DNA from 3 places in the Paenibacillus sp. FSL H8-0282 genome. Region 1 is predicted to be linked to each of the others. Evidence: predicted binding sites of a transcription regulator. Region 1 holds the regulator's gene; each other region holds the start of a gene.
What was found. The regulator Rex, encoded in region 1, represses fermentation and respiration genes when NADH is low (regulators of the CRP and FNR family bind a similar motif). The targets are predictions, from matches to a motif close to TTGTGAAATATTTCACAA.

Region 2: a site for Rex is predicted at 1,929-1,946, ahead of NST94_RS11285 (DUF1641 domain-containing protein). Genes of this name have one in related genera too.
Region 3: a site for Rex is predicted at 2,269-2,286, ahead of NST94_RS19275 (polymer-forming cytoskeletal protein). Genes of this name have one in related genera too.

Annotation. Positions count from the first base shown of each region.
Region 1 is NZ_CP150146.1:4,622,273-4,626,344, forward strand. Features, by position in the region: gene NST94_RS20000 (DUF5590 domain-containing protein) at 1-409, opposite strand, end outside; gene NST94_RS20005 (amidohydrolase) at 582-1,883, opposite strand; gene NST94_RS20010 (redox-sensing transcriptional repressor Rex) at 1,870-2,523, opposite strand; gene dinG (ATP-dependent DNA helicase DinG) at 2,654-4,072, opposite strand, start outside.
Region 2 is NZ_CP150146.1:2,620,363-2,624,434, forward strand. Features, by position in the region: gene NST94_RS11270 (hypothetical protein) at 1-86, shown strand, start outside; gene NST94_RS11275 (nitroreductase family protein) at 197-814, opposite strand; gene NST94_RS11280 (DUF2785 domain-containing protein) at 1,036-1,878, shown strand; gene NST94_RS11285 (DUF1641 domain-containing protein) at 2,079-2,522, shown strand; gene NST94_RS11290 (NAD(P)/FAD-dependent oxidoreductase) at 2,563-3,741, shown strand; gene NST94_RS11295 (SGNH/GDSL hydrolase family protein) at 3,906-4,072, shown strand, end outside.
Region 3 is NZ_CP150146.1:4,447,053-4,451,124, forward strand. Features, by position in the region: gene NST94_RS19265 (histidine phosphatase family protein) at 114-731, shown strand; gene NST94_RS19270 (hypothetical protein) at 794-1,039, opposite strand; gene NST94_RS19275 (polymer-forming cytoskeletal protein) at 1,659-2,210, opposite strand; gene NST94_RS19280 (LacI family DNA-binding transcriptional regulator) at 2,851-3,762, shown strand; gene NST94_RS19285 (MFS transporter) at 3,811-4,072, shown strand, end outside.

The sequences.
Region 1 (4,072 bases):
CTCCGTTATATACTCCCGGCAGCAAGCGTTCAATCGTTATGTCCGGAAGATCAGCTTTGATAATGCCGCGTATTTTGGCTTCCGAGGTTCCTTTACTTAGTTCCTCAGCAAACACTGCGTCGTCGCCTTCAGCAAATTTTCCATCTACCGTAAAGCGGACCCAGACCATAAGAGCAGTCCCGGCTTCATTTTTCCCAGTTAATACCCAGTACACTGCATTTTCATCCCAAACCGATTTTTGTGCTTTGGTTACCTCTGTTAGACCCGCTCTGGTTTTGGCAACATCCTTAGCGATATCACGCTCGTTCCATTGATCTTTCATAATATAGGCATAGAACTGGATAAGTCCAAACCCCAGGAGCAGAATCAGAACTGACCCCAGGAGGATCCATTTTTTCCTTTTCTTCAAGGTACAGCTCCCTTTCTAGTAATATATCTTTTTTGATTATATAACACACCCGCGTGTTTATCCAAAATTTCATAATTTTCTAGCTTTCCCAGTCTTAAAAATGCACAAAAGGCCGCAACTTTTGCTAAAAGCAAAAAGTCACAGCCTATTATTTATTCGTTATTCTCCAGACTTAACGCTTCAATAAACCTTCGAAGGCTTCTTGCGCTTTACGCCGGATAGCTTCCTCATCCAGGGTTAAGCATTGTCCATGCTTGATGACCTGTTTACCATTCACCCACACATGCTCAACATCCTTAGCGCTAGCAGAGTAAACTGCATGAGACAACAGATCTGTGTGTGGCAGCAAATGCGGCTGATCGATATCAATAGCAATGAAATCAGCTTTCATCCCTACAGCAAGTCTGCCTACATTATTTAAAAAGATGGACTGCGCGCCATATTCTGTAGCCATACGCAGAGCTTCTGGAGCAGGGACAGCCGTTGGATCACCGCTGACACCCTTATGAATGAGAGCTGCAAGCCGCATCTCTTCAAACATATCCAAGTTATTGTTACTTGCCGCGCCATCCGTGCCAAGAGACACCTTCACACCAGCTTTTAGAAGATCAGTAACCCGAGCCACTCCGCTAGCCAGCTTCAAATTACTGCCCGGATTATGAGATACACCCACATTATGGCGAGCCAAGATCTCAATCTCTTCATCATTTAAATGAACACCATGTGCAACTATCGAGGGACGTGTGAACATTCCAAGCTTCTCTAAGTGAGCTACAGGACGTAACCCGTAATCCGCCACATTTTGTTCCACTTCACGTTTCGTTTCGGACATATGCGTATGCATCGGTAAATCCAGATCATGCGCTGCCTGCACGAACTTAACCAGGAAGTCCGGAGGGCAAGTATAAGGGGCGTGTGGCGAGATCATAGTAGTAATTCTACCGTCAGCCTTTCCATGCCAGTTACGGGCAAAAGAAATCGCTTCCGCAAGCTTGTGATTCTGTACATCCTCTGGACATAACCCGATCACACCACGCATCAATACGGAACGGATACCTGATAACTCAGCTACCTCGGCTACTCGGTCCATATGATCATACATATCGAGGAAGGTCGTAGTTCCACCCTTCAGCATTTCCAATACAGATAAGGAGGTTCCCCAGTATACATCATCACCGGTGAACTTTTCCTCCATCGGCCACATTTTCTCCTGAAGCCACACTTGTAGCGCTAAATCATCTCCATATCCACGCAGCAAAGACATCGCCGCATGACCATGTGTGTTTACAAGTCCAGGCATGAACAGCAGACGGCTGCCATCAACCACTTGCACTCCAGCTTCCATCTGAGGCTCTTCTTTTCCTATGTAAGTGATTAAATCATCTTCAATAGTCATATATCCACTCAGAACCGGCTCATCCGTTTCCGGAGTCAGAAAATACCCGCCCTTAATTATCGTTTTATTGTTGTTCATGTTCACTTTCTTCCTTTCCATCCCGCAAGTAATAAGCAAGACTTTGCAGATCAGTTGTAAAATCAGCTGCATGCACCCGGATATTCGGTGGTGTCTTCAGAATCACAGGGGCAAAGTTCAAAATCGCTTCAATCCCAGAAGAAATGAGGATATCTGCTACATTTTGAGCTTCTGAATCAGGTACGGTAATAATGGCAATGCGAATACCTTGCTCACGAATTGTGCTGCCTAGTTCATCCATCGGTTGCACAGTAAGGGAGTTGATCTTACGTCCAACCTTAGGAGCGTACGAATCAAATATAGCCGTGATTTTCATAGTATCTTTGAGATATGCATTGTAATTAGACAAGGCATGTCCGAGATTACCTGCTCCAACTAAAGCTACATTAAGCTGTTGATCCAGCTTCAGGATATGACGGATTTTCTCAATAAGATACGTTACATCATAGCCGATACCTTTTCTGCCGAAGTCACCAAAATATGCTAAATCCTTACGAATCTGTGCGGGATTAAGATCAAGCTTTTGCCCAAGTTCCTGAGAGGAAACTGTTAATATTTCGCGATTCTGGAGATCATTCAAAAAACGCAAGTACACAGGCAGTCTGCGAACAACGGCTTCTGATATTTTATCCGATTTCATATTTTCCCTCCTAAAAATAGTAATGTTCTTGTGAAAATCCATATTCAAACGTCTACCTCTCCTTATTAAGGACGGTACTGTAACACACCGCCCTTAAGGATAAGGAGGAGCTAAACTGAAGACGAGCGTTTTAAGAAGCGCCGCCATCCTCTAGCCATTCCGCTATGCGAGGGACCATTTGATCAGTAAGCATATGCTCCATTTTGGGACCAGGCAATGAATAAAGGAAATACTTCCCGTAATGAGATTCAATAACCCTCGTATCATAAACAATAACTATTCCGCGATCCTGCGCCGTGCGAACCAGTCTTCCGAATCCCTGCTTAAAACGAATAACCGCTTGAGGAACAGATAATTTCATGAACGGATTCTTCTTCTGGGCCTGCAATAACTCAGACTTCGCTTCCGCCAACGGGTGATTCGGTGGTTGAAACGGAAGTCTCACGATGGCCAGGCAAGTCAGTGCTTCACCTGGAATATCTACACCTTCCCAGAAGCTGCTCGTCCCCAGCAATACGGATGCTGCACTGTCCTGAAAGCGGCGGATCAGCTTGCTCCGGCTGCCACCTTCCACGCCTTGACCAAGCACCGTAATCTCTTGTGAGGCCAAAGCCTCTTTAAGCGGATCATATACCTGACGCAGCATTTTATAAGAAGTAAACAGAACCAGCATCCGCCCACGTGTTGTTTTAGCAGCTTCCGATAATGACTGTACGAGTGTATCGACAAATCGAGCATCGCCCACACTCCCCTTCACACTAGGAAAATCACGCGGTATAACTAGCAGTGCCTGCTCGCGATACTTAAAGGGAGATGGAAGGAGTGAGGTCATTAGACGTCCCTCTTCTACAGCTTCGTTAAGTCCGAGATTATCAATCATAAATTGAAAAGATTTATCTACAGATAGCGTCGCCGAGGTAAGCACGATGCTTTTTTTCTTATCGAAGAACAACTCTTTAAGCTGGCTGCTAACATCCACAGGGACGGCATACAGCTGTAGGGATTTGCTGCGGTAATTTCCATTTGCCTCCAGCCAATATACTACATTATCGTCATTCAGCCCCATAAAGAATCTTACTTGCTCACGTATGGAAGCCAAATCTTTAAATAAACCGCTAATATCAGTAACAAGGCTGTCTGCTGAGGATTGGCTTTCCTGGTCACGCATCTCGTTAAGCATTTTATCACCCTTACGGATGATGTCGCTTAACGTCAGATTCATAGTGTTCTCTAGCGCAACCAATTCATCCCAATCCTTCGGCTTACGGGCGGGAAGCAACCGCATAACCAGTTGTCCCGCTTCTCCTGCCCCTGCATCACTGCGTTCCGGCAATAGGCTGAACAGCTTGTCGCTGAGTGCATCCCAGGTTTCTTTGACGGTAAGCAGATCCGGGTAGATCCGATCGATGACTCCGCTCCATTCTGAAGCCTCTTCACTGCCTGACGACTGTAATATCTGACGCAGAGCAGGAAGCTGTCCGTTTCGGCTATCTTTATACAGTCGCGATAACGTGTGTGCCACAGTGAAATGCTTCATATGCATGCCAAG
Region 2 (4,072 bases), 2.0 Mb from region 1:
TTAATATTTTGAAAGATGCTTTGATTTGTGATGACTCCGAACGACGGGAACGAGCAGCGATAGCCATTTTACAATATGCGAAGTAGAGCCCCTCTTGTATATCGGGTGTACGGTTCATTATCTTCATGATGAGTTCCAATTAAAAAACGTTCCACCCGCTACTTGCCTCGGATGGAACGTTTTGCTGTATCTATAATCAGATGAATTCAACGAATTCGTTAACTGGCTTACGGTAGCCGCGGGGTCTGATTTTATGTTTTTTGTCTTTGCCGATCGTGATCAGCATAACAGGTACCATATGATCCGGCAGATTCAAGGTGGATTGGATAGCATCAGCATCGAAGCCGATCATCGGGCAGGTATCCCAGCCTTTATCTTTGGCGATCAGCATAAAGTGCATGGCAGAGAGAGAGGCATTACGTATTGCTTCATCTCTTTGAAAAGCATCCTTATCAATGTAAGCATTGTTAATCATCTCTAATTGCTCATCATATTCCTCTTGTGACATCGCTCCTAAAGCTTTAAGCCCGCCATAGATTTCTGGAGCCTGCTGATAAGCATGCTTATCTCCCAGCACTACAATAACTGCTGAAGCAGTATGGATTTTATATTGGCCGTAAGCTGCTTCGCGAATTTCTTCTTTTAAGCTCTCGTTAGATATCACTTTGTAATTTGTATGCTGTAGATTATAGGCCGATGGTGCCAATCTGGCATAAGAGAACATTTCCTCTAATTCATTCTGAGGGATGATAACCCCTTCCACAAAATTCATAGCGGATCTGCGTGACTGAATCAAGTCTGTAAAAGCGCTCATAAGTATTCCTCCGTTGTGTATGTATTCGGTTGTAAAATATCAACACCTGATATTTGTAAATGAACTAACTAAATGTTACTAACTCAAAATAACACAGCTCAAAAAATTCGTCAATGATAAAATTTATTGAAGTTAATCTTGAATACCCTGTTGTCAAAAAATAGGACATAAATTAGGATATTAGGATATGTAGAAACACAGTGGATGAAAGGGTGGATAAATTGATTAATAGTAGAGAACAATTGATGATAGATTTGCAAAGAATCGAAGAGAATGACTACGAGCTTAGAAGTGGAGAGGACATAAAGGATTATGTGAAGTTGATGCTTGAGCATATAGGAGATCCCGAGCCTGTACTGCGTGATGAATTGATTTATTCCACATTCTACAAATGGATTAATGAGAAACGTTGGTTTAATGATGCGGAGCTTCGTGAACTGCTGTGGATACTTCTTGACGAGCAGCATCTGTTTTATCACATTGGGAATAAAGAAGATCTCACGGTGTATACAAGAACATTTTCTGTATTGGTTGTTGCTCTTATTCTCCAGCGGCATAGGGAAAAGGTTATATTAGATAGCTCTGAATTTATAAAGGTGAAGCAGGGTTTGATTCGTTATTATGAGGAAGAACGGGACTTAAGAGGTTATATGGAAAAAGAAGGCTGGGCACACGCAGCAGCCCATGGCGCAGACGCCTTGGATGAGCTGGTTTTATGCTCGGAGAGTGATGCCGCGGTGCGGGAAGAGGTTCTGGCAGTTATTCAAAAGATGCTTTATAACGATCAATACATATTTAGGGACGAAGAAGATGAAAGGATTGCTACTATTATAGTTACAATCATCGATCATCATTTACTTCCACAGCAGTCTATAACCGATTGGATTCTCAACTTGGCGCAATGTGTCAGTTGGCCTAGAAGCCACAGCCAGTACGTTAATCGAATAAATACAAAGAACTTCCTGCGTTCTCTTTATTTCAGGTTACCTCTAACAGAGAAGAATATGGACATTGTGGAGGTTTTATTGAAAACTGAGAAGAATTTGAATGAATTTGTACATTAATTCACTCAAACGGTTTTAATTAACATTAGTAATTTAAATAATTTATTATAATGTAATAAAAATCACAAATTTTTATGGAAATTCAAAAACTTTGTGACATTTATAACTTGATAAGTGCTATAATAGAAATATGGCGTTAAAAGTTCTTATGTTTTTCATTACTATTAAGCAGCAAAGCTTATTGCAGAGGAGATTTGGATATGTCAGAATCAATCACTCAAACACAACCTGAACAAGAATCACCAAAAGTAGCTGTTAGCAAGGAACAAATGGATGTTCTAGAACAGCTCTTGAAACCAGAAGTCCAGGAATCATTAACAGTCTTGGTGGAACAGCTGCCAAAATTAACTGAGCTTGTTGGCGTGCTTACAAAGTCCTATGACTTTGTGCAAACTGTCGCAGCGGATGATGTTTTGAAAAGTGATACGGTAAGTGCAATTAAAGAACTTGCTGAACCTGTAGTGCATTCCGCGAAGAATATGGCAGCTACAGTGATCGAAGCAAAAGATCGTGCGAATGAAAGTAACGAAGTTATTGGTCTTTTTGGTCTTATGAAGTTGTTGAAAGATCCGCAAGCGCAAAAGCTTTTCCGTTTCGTAAATGCATACCTTCAAGTTGCTGGAGAACGCAGTAAGCAGAAATAATCATTTTCATATCTTATACGTAAGGGACGGAGGAAACATCATGTCTAAACATATTGTCATTCTAGGAGCAGGTTATGGTGGTCTACTAAGCGCCTTAACCGTACGCAAATATCTCAAAAAAGATGAAGCTAAAATTACTGTAGTTAATCAGTATCCTACCCACCAAATCATTACAGAATTGCATCGTCTTGCAGCAGGTAGTGTTGCAGAGGGTGCTGTAGCTATGCCTCTAACTAAGCTTTTCGCAGGGAAAGATATTGACCTGAAAATCGCGAAGGTTAATTCATTTTCTGTGGAGAACAAACAAATTGTTCTTTCTGATGGTGTGACACTTACTTATGATGCGCTTGTTGTAGGTCTTGGCAGCACTACAGCTTATTTTGGCATTCCAGGGCTTGAACAATACAGTATGGTATTGAAATCAGCTGCAGATGCTAACAAAATTCATCAACATATTGAAGATCGTATTCGTGAATATGCGAAATCGAAAAATGAAGCAGATGCAAACATCCTGATCGGTGGCGGCGGCTTAACAGGTGTTGAGCTTGTTGGTGAAATCGCGGATGTATTGCCTACACTTACTAAAAAATATGGCGTTGATCCTAAAGAAATTAAGCTAATGCTCGTTGAAGCAGGTCCTAAAATCCTTCCAGTATTGCCAGATGCATTAATCGAACGTGCTGTAGCAAGCTTGGAAAAACGTGGTGTTCAATTCCTGACAGGTCTTCCTGTTACGAATGTAGAAGGCAATGCGATTGACTTGAAAGACGGTCGAAAAATTATTGCTAACACATTTGTATGGACTGGTGGCGTACAAGGAAATCCACTCATCGGCGAATCCGGTCTTGAAGTTAACCGCGGTCGTGCAACGGTGAATGAATTCTTGCAATCCACTTCCCACAAAGATGTATTCGTTGCTGGTGACAGCGCGGTGGTCTTTGCAGAAGACGGACGTCCTTACCCTCCAACTGCTCAAATCGCTTGGCAAATGGGTGAATTGATCGGATACAATCTGTATGCCTTCTTGAAAAATAAATCGTTTGAAAGCTTTAGCCCAATCAACTCTGGTACACTTGCTAGCTTAGGCCGTAAAGACGGTGTTGCCATCGTTGGTGCAAGTTCTACTCCGTTAAAGGGCTTGCCTGCAACTCTGATGAAGGAAGCAAGTAATATCCGTTACTTGTCCCACATTAAAGGATTGTTCAGCCTAGCTTACTAATATAGCTTAACCCTAAACCCTGCTCAAATCTGAGCGGGGTTTTTGTTATTGTTTTTTTAGTGAAATGTTTGCATTATTGATGTTTCACAGTAGGCTGTATTCATTGTATTTGATATAATAGATTGGGTTATATTAACAGAGGTAGTTAGAGGAGGATTTCATTTATGATATTCCAACAAAACGATGTCATTCTGTTTCAAGGGGACAGCATAACAGACTGGGGGCGTAATCATGAAGACGCTTCATCACTTGGAGTAGGTTATGCAATGATGGTCGCCGCTCGTCTGGGGTATTTATATCCAGAGAAGAATCTTACTTTTATTAACCGTGG
Region 3 (4,072 bases), 180 kb from region 1:
TTATCCTCAGCCATTTTATTATAACTATACATTATGGATGTTAACTATTATATATTGTTTATTTATATTTATTTATCTTATACTTACAACTATTCATAAGGGAGGTCACGTTAATGACAAAGACAGTATTCTACTTAACCCGCCACGGGCAAACAGAATGGAATTTACAAAAACGAATGCAAGGGCATCAAAATTCTGCGCTTACAGCCTTGGGCGAACAGCAGGCGGAATGGTTAAGAGATCGTTTGGAAGTAGAAAACTTAGGCGCAATTTATTCTAGTACTAGTCCAAGAGCATTGCATACTGCGCAGATTTTACGGGGAAAGCGGAGTTTACCTATTCATCAGCAAGTTTCTTTAATGGAAATTAACATGGGGAGCTGGGAAGGAATGAATACGGATCAGATACAACTAGAATCCCCTTTACAATATTCCCATTTTTTCACCAGACCCGATCTATATATTCCTCTAACCTCAGGTGAAACTTACAAGCAGCTTGAACAAAGAGTAGTGCCGACAATGGAGCGCATCATAAACGATAACGTAGGGCTAGAAGTGCTCATCGTCACGCATCGGATGACTTTAAAAGTCATTATGGCTTATTTTCTCAATAAATCATTGCAGGAAATTGGGGAGTTACCGGATATTCTCTCTACAGCATTATGTAAAGTAACCCTAACTGATAACAATACAACCATTGATCTGTATGGAGATACTTCACATTATCAATGACTATGGGTCAAAAAATAAAAAGGTAACTCCGATTAACGGGGCTACCTTTATAGGGTTCAACATTAAATATCCACACTTTTGATTATAAAACTGCGGACCTTCATCCATTTGCCTGAAATGAATTCATCAATCGTTTTCGTCTTTGGTCTAACGCAAAAGCGATGTTTTGCCCCTTTATCAAAGCCCACAGCTTCAAAAATTAGGCTATCCCCTATTTGCTCCTTGAAGAACACCTGCTTTAATCCCAACCTATTTAACATTTCAAGCTTTACGCTCTCAATATATGTGCGCGAATACTCCTTAGACATATGTGTTCCTCCTAGTAGTGGTAGTAATATTATAAGTCAATATGAAGAAAATCAACAATAGTTCATATATTCATCCACAAAAAACAACCAGGCAGCGATTCTCCGTTGGAGGTTCACTGCCTGGTGTTTTGGGTCTGCGGTGGTTTGCTTGAGTAGGTTACGAGCTAAGCTTAATCATTTGTAGCTTTCGGATACCCACTCCGTTGTAACGCACTATCTTGGTGAAATTTGTAAGATAACTGCATTCTGTACACTTATTCCATATCCACAAGGGCTAATTCTAACTTTAAGTGTATTCTATACAATTAAAAACTAGAGAAGTAGCCTGTAGAGTATTAAATCAAGAAAAATTGATGTACTAAATACAGCTATTTTTATTGGCTGGGCGTTTTGAGCATTTTAGTTGTACAAAATACAGTTAAACCCATCTACTGTACACTTCAATACTCCATTACTTGTTACTTCAAAGCTTCCGTCGGCTCTCATATGGTAACTAGATGGGGTGTAGTCCATTATGAGTTTGCCCATTCATACTGATTCCTTTTTCCTGAACCTATCCGGATAATTCTATCTATATAGTTAGTCCTTCAACTTCTACCTAATCGAAATCATTACTAACTTATTTAACTTCAGTTGCCCCAGTCACTTTACCTTCAATCCCTGCAGTTGCTTTCACATCTTCGTTTGCGAAGTAAAGATTTCCATCAATAGTCGAGGTTTCATGCAGATTAAATCCGTTCGTTTCTACATAAACATCACCTTTAATGGTTCCGCCTTGAACTCGTAAATTTTCACTTTGTACAGTTAACTTAGGTACAGTGAGTGTGTAATTGGCAGTAACTTTGTGATCAGCGTCTTGGGCATAAAGAGCAATCTTACGGTAGATGTCGCCGTCTGCGGCCCCTTTATCATGGAATTCGCCTTCAACAACAACATCTTGGGCAATCGTCACATCATTTAGAATGGCAATAATCCAATTTCCATCTTTACTTACAGCCTTGGTAAACGCATCTGCTTGATTTACGATTGAAGCTGTAGTAACTGCATCCGTTTGCTCTGTAGTTGGAGCCGTAGTAGCCGCCGAATTAGTCGCATTATTATTATTCGCACCACAACCAGACAAGACTGCAACCGAGACGCCTGCTACTAACATCATTTTAAATAACTTCATTTGAAATCCCCCTTGTTTTTGATTATAAATTAATTATATATTAAAAATTTTAATAAACAGGTGAAAATTTTCACAATATTGTGTCGTTATCTGAAGCGGTTTCACAAAGATCACTCCTCTCCATCCGGAATCGTATCCATAAGTAACACCTCATCTCGCTGCCCGTTTTAGGTTCATGGATCTTAATACTTATTTACCCAAATTTTAAGAAAGGTCACAAAGGTGCTTAATTCCATACAAAAAGGACACTCCCAATAACTGCGGAAGTATCCTCATAATCTTTATTACTATAAATCTTTAGATTAGATATCCTCTTGAAAAAGATATGGAACCATCATACTCTACGCTTACTTTTTTAATGTTAGGTTTATGCAAAACTCCAGCATAAAAATAATACAGCGGAAGGATGACCATTGGGTCAATAAACATTTTTTCAGCTTTTGCATAAAGCTTGTTTCGTATAATTTAGCTTAAGACGATTATCAAGCAGATCTTCCCAGGGTTGAATCTCAAGGGCTACATTCTTCCATTTCTAGCAACTTAACAGGGTCATCTGACTGCTCACTCCCCCCCATTGACGCTTTAGAATCAGAATGTTAATCTTTAGAAAATATCACAAGGATAAGGGAGCTATTTACTGGTGAAAAAGACAACCATGAAGGACATCGCACTTCGTGCCAATGTCTCCGTCGCAACAGTGAGCTATGTTCTGAATCGTGTCGGCAACCAAACCATTCCTGAGAAAACGCGCCAGCAGATTCTTCAGCTTGCCGAGGAACTGCATTACATACCGAATCTGGCAGCACGTTCACTTGCGAATCAGAAAACAGGATTGGTCGGTGTGCTTGTTAACACAGCAGCCCATACCCCACACTGGAAGCTCCATGCCCAGTTCTCATTTATACATGCCTTGGAACAACGGTTAACAAATGCTGGTTACCATACGCTGCTATATTCACTTGATGTTGACCAGCCTTCTTTGGATATTATCGTAGAAAGAAAGCTGGAGGCTGTATTTCTGATCGATGTGCGCGAGGAAGCCTTTTATTCGATCTCCAAGCATTTTGTAGAAGGAATTCCTTTGATTCTGATCGACAGCATGATAGAAGATAAACTCTTTAAGCAAGTCTTTTTCAACTATCGAGCAGCTCTGCAAAAGGTAAAACCACAGGACCTTTCACAGGTATGTTTAATTATGGAGAGCTTCAATAACTCTTTCCTCACCCGCTTTATTCAGGACAGTCTTCCATTACCTGAAGAAGCGATATTCACCGTTGTCAATTTGGAGGAATTAAATACATTCTTACAGGAGGGGGGCTATAAAGAGGCCATTGTCATTAATGAGTTTATTGGAAGTTACGTTGAAAAAAACGGGAGGTTCGAACAACTCTCTGTTCTTTGCACCTGCAATTGTCCGGAAATATTAGGAGATGACGTTCATAAATTCATTTTCACAGGGGATAAAGCGGCTACTGCATTTGAACTCATGGACAAATTATTGCATCATTCTGACTACTCCGCACAAGAAAATAATTGTTATTTTGTAGAATAATTTTTTTGGCTATTCACTTAAGCGTTTAAGTTGAAAGGAGCATAACTTATGCCTGGTCCTGTATTAGTGAAACAAGTTCCCTCTGCTGTTCAAGCTCATCCCTCACTTTGGGGAAATCGGAGATTCCTGCTGCTACTCAGTTCGTACTCCATTTCCTTGTTCGGTAACACTTTTCATAGTATTGCTTTAAGTTTATGGGTACTGCAAACGACCGGCAGCGCCAAAATGATTGCCATCATCACGATAATCAATTTATTGCTTAGTTCTTTGCTCGGATCGATAGGGGGAACTTTTGCGGATAGGGTCAATC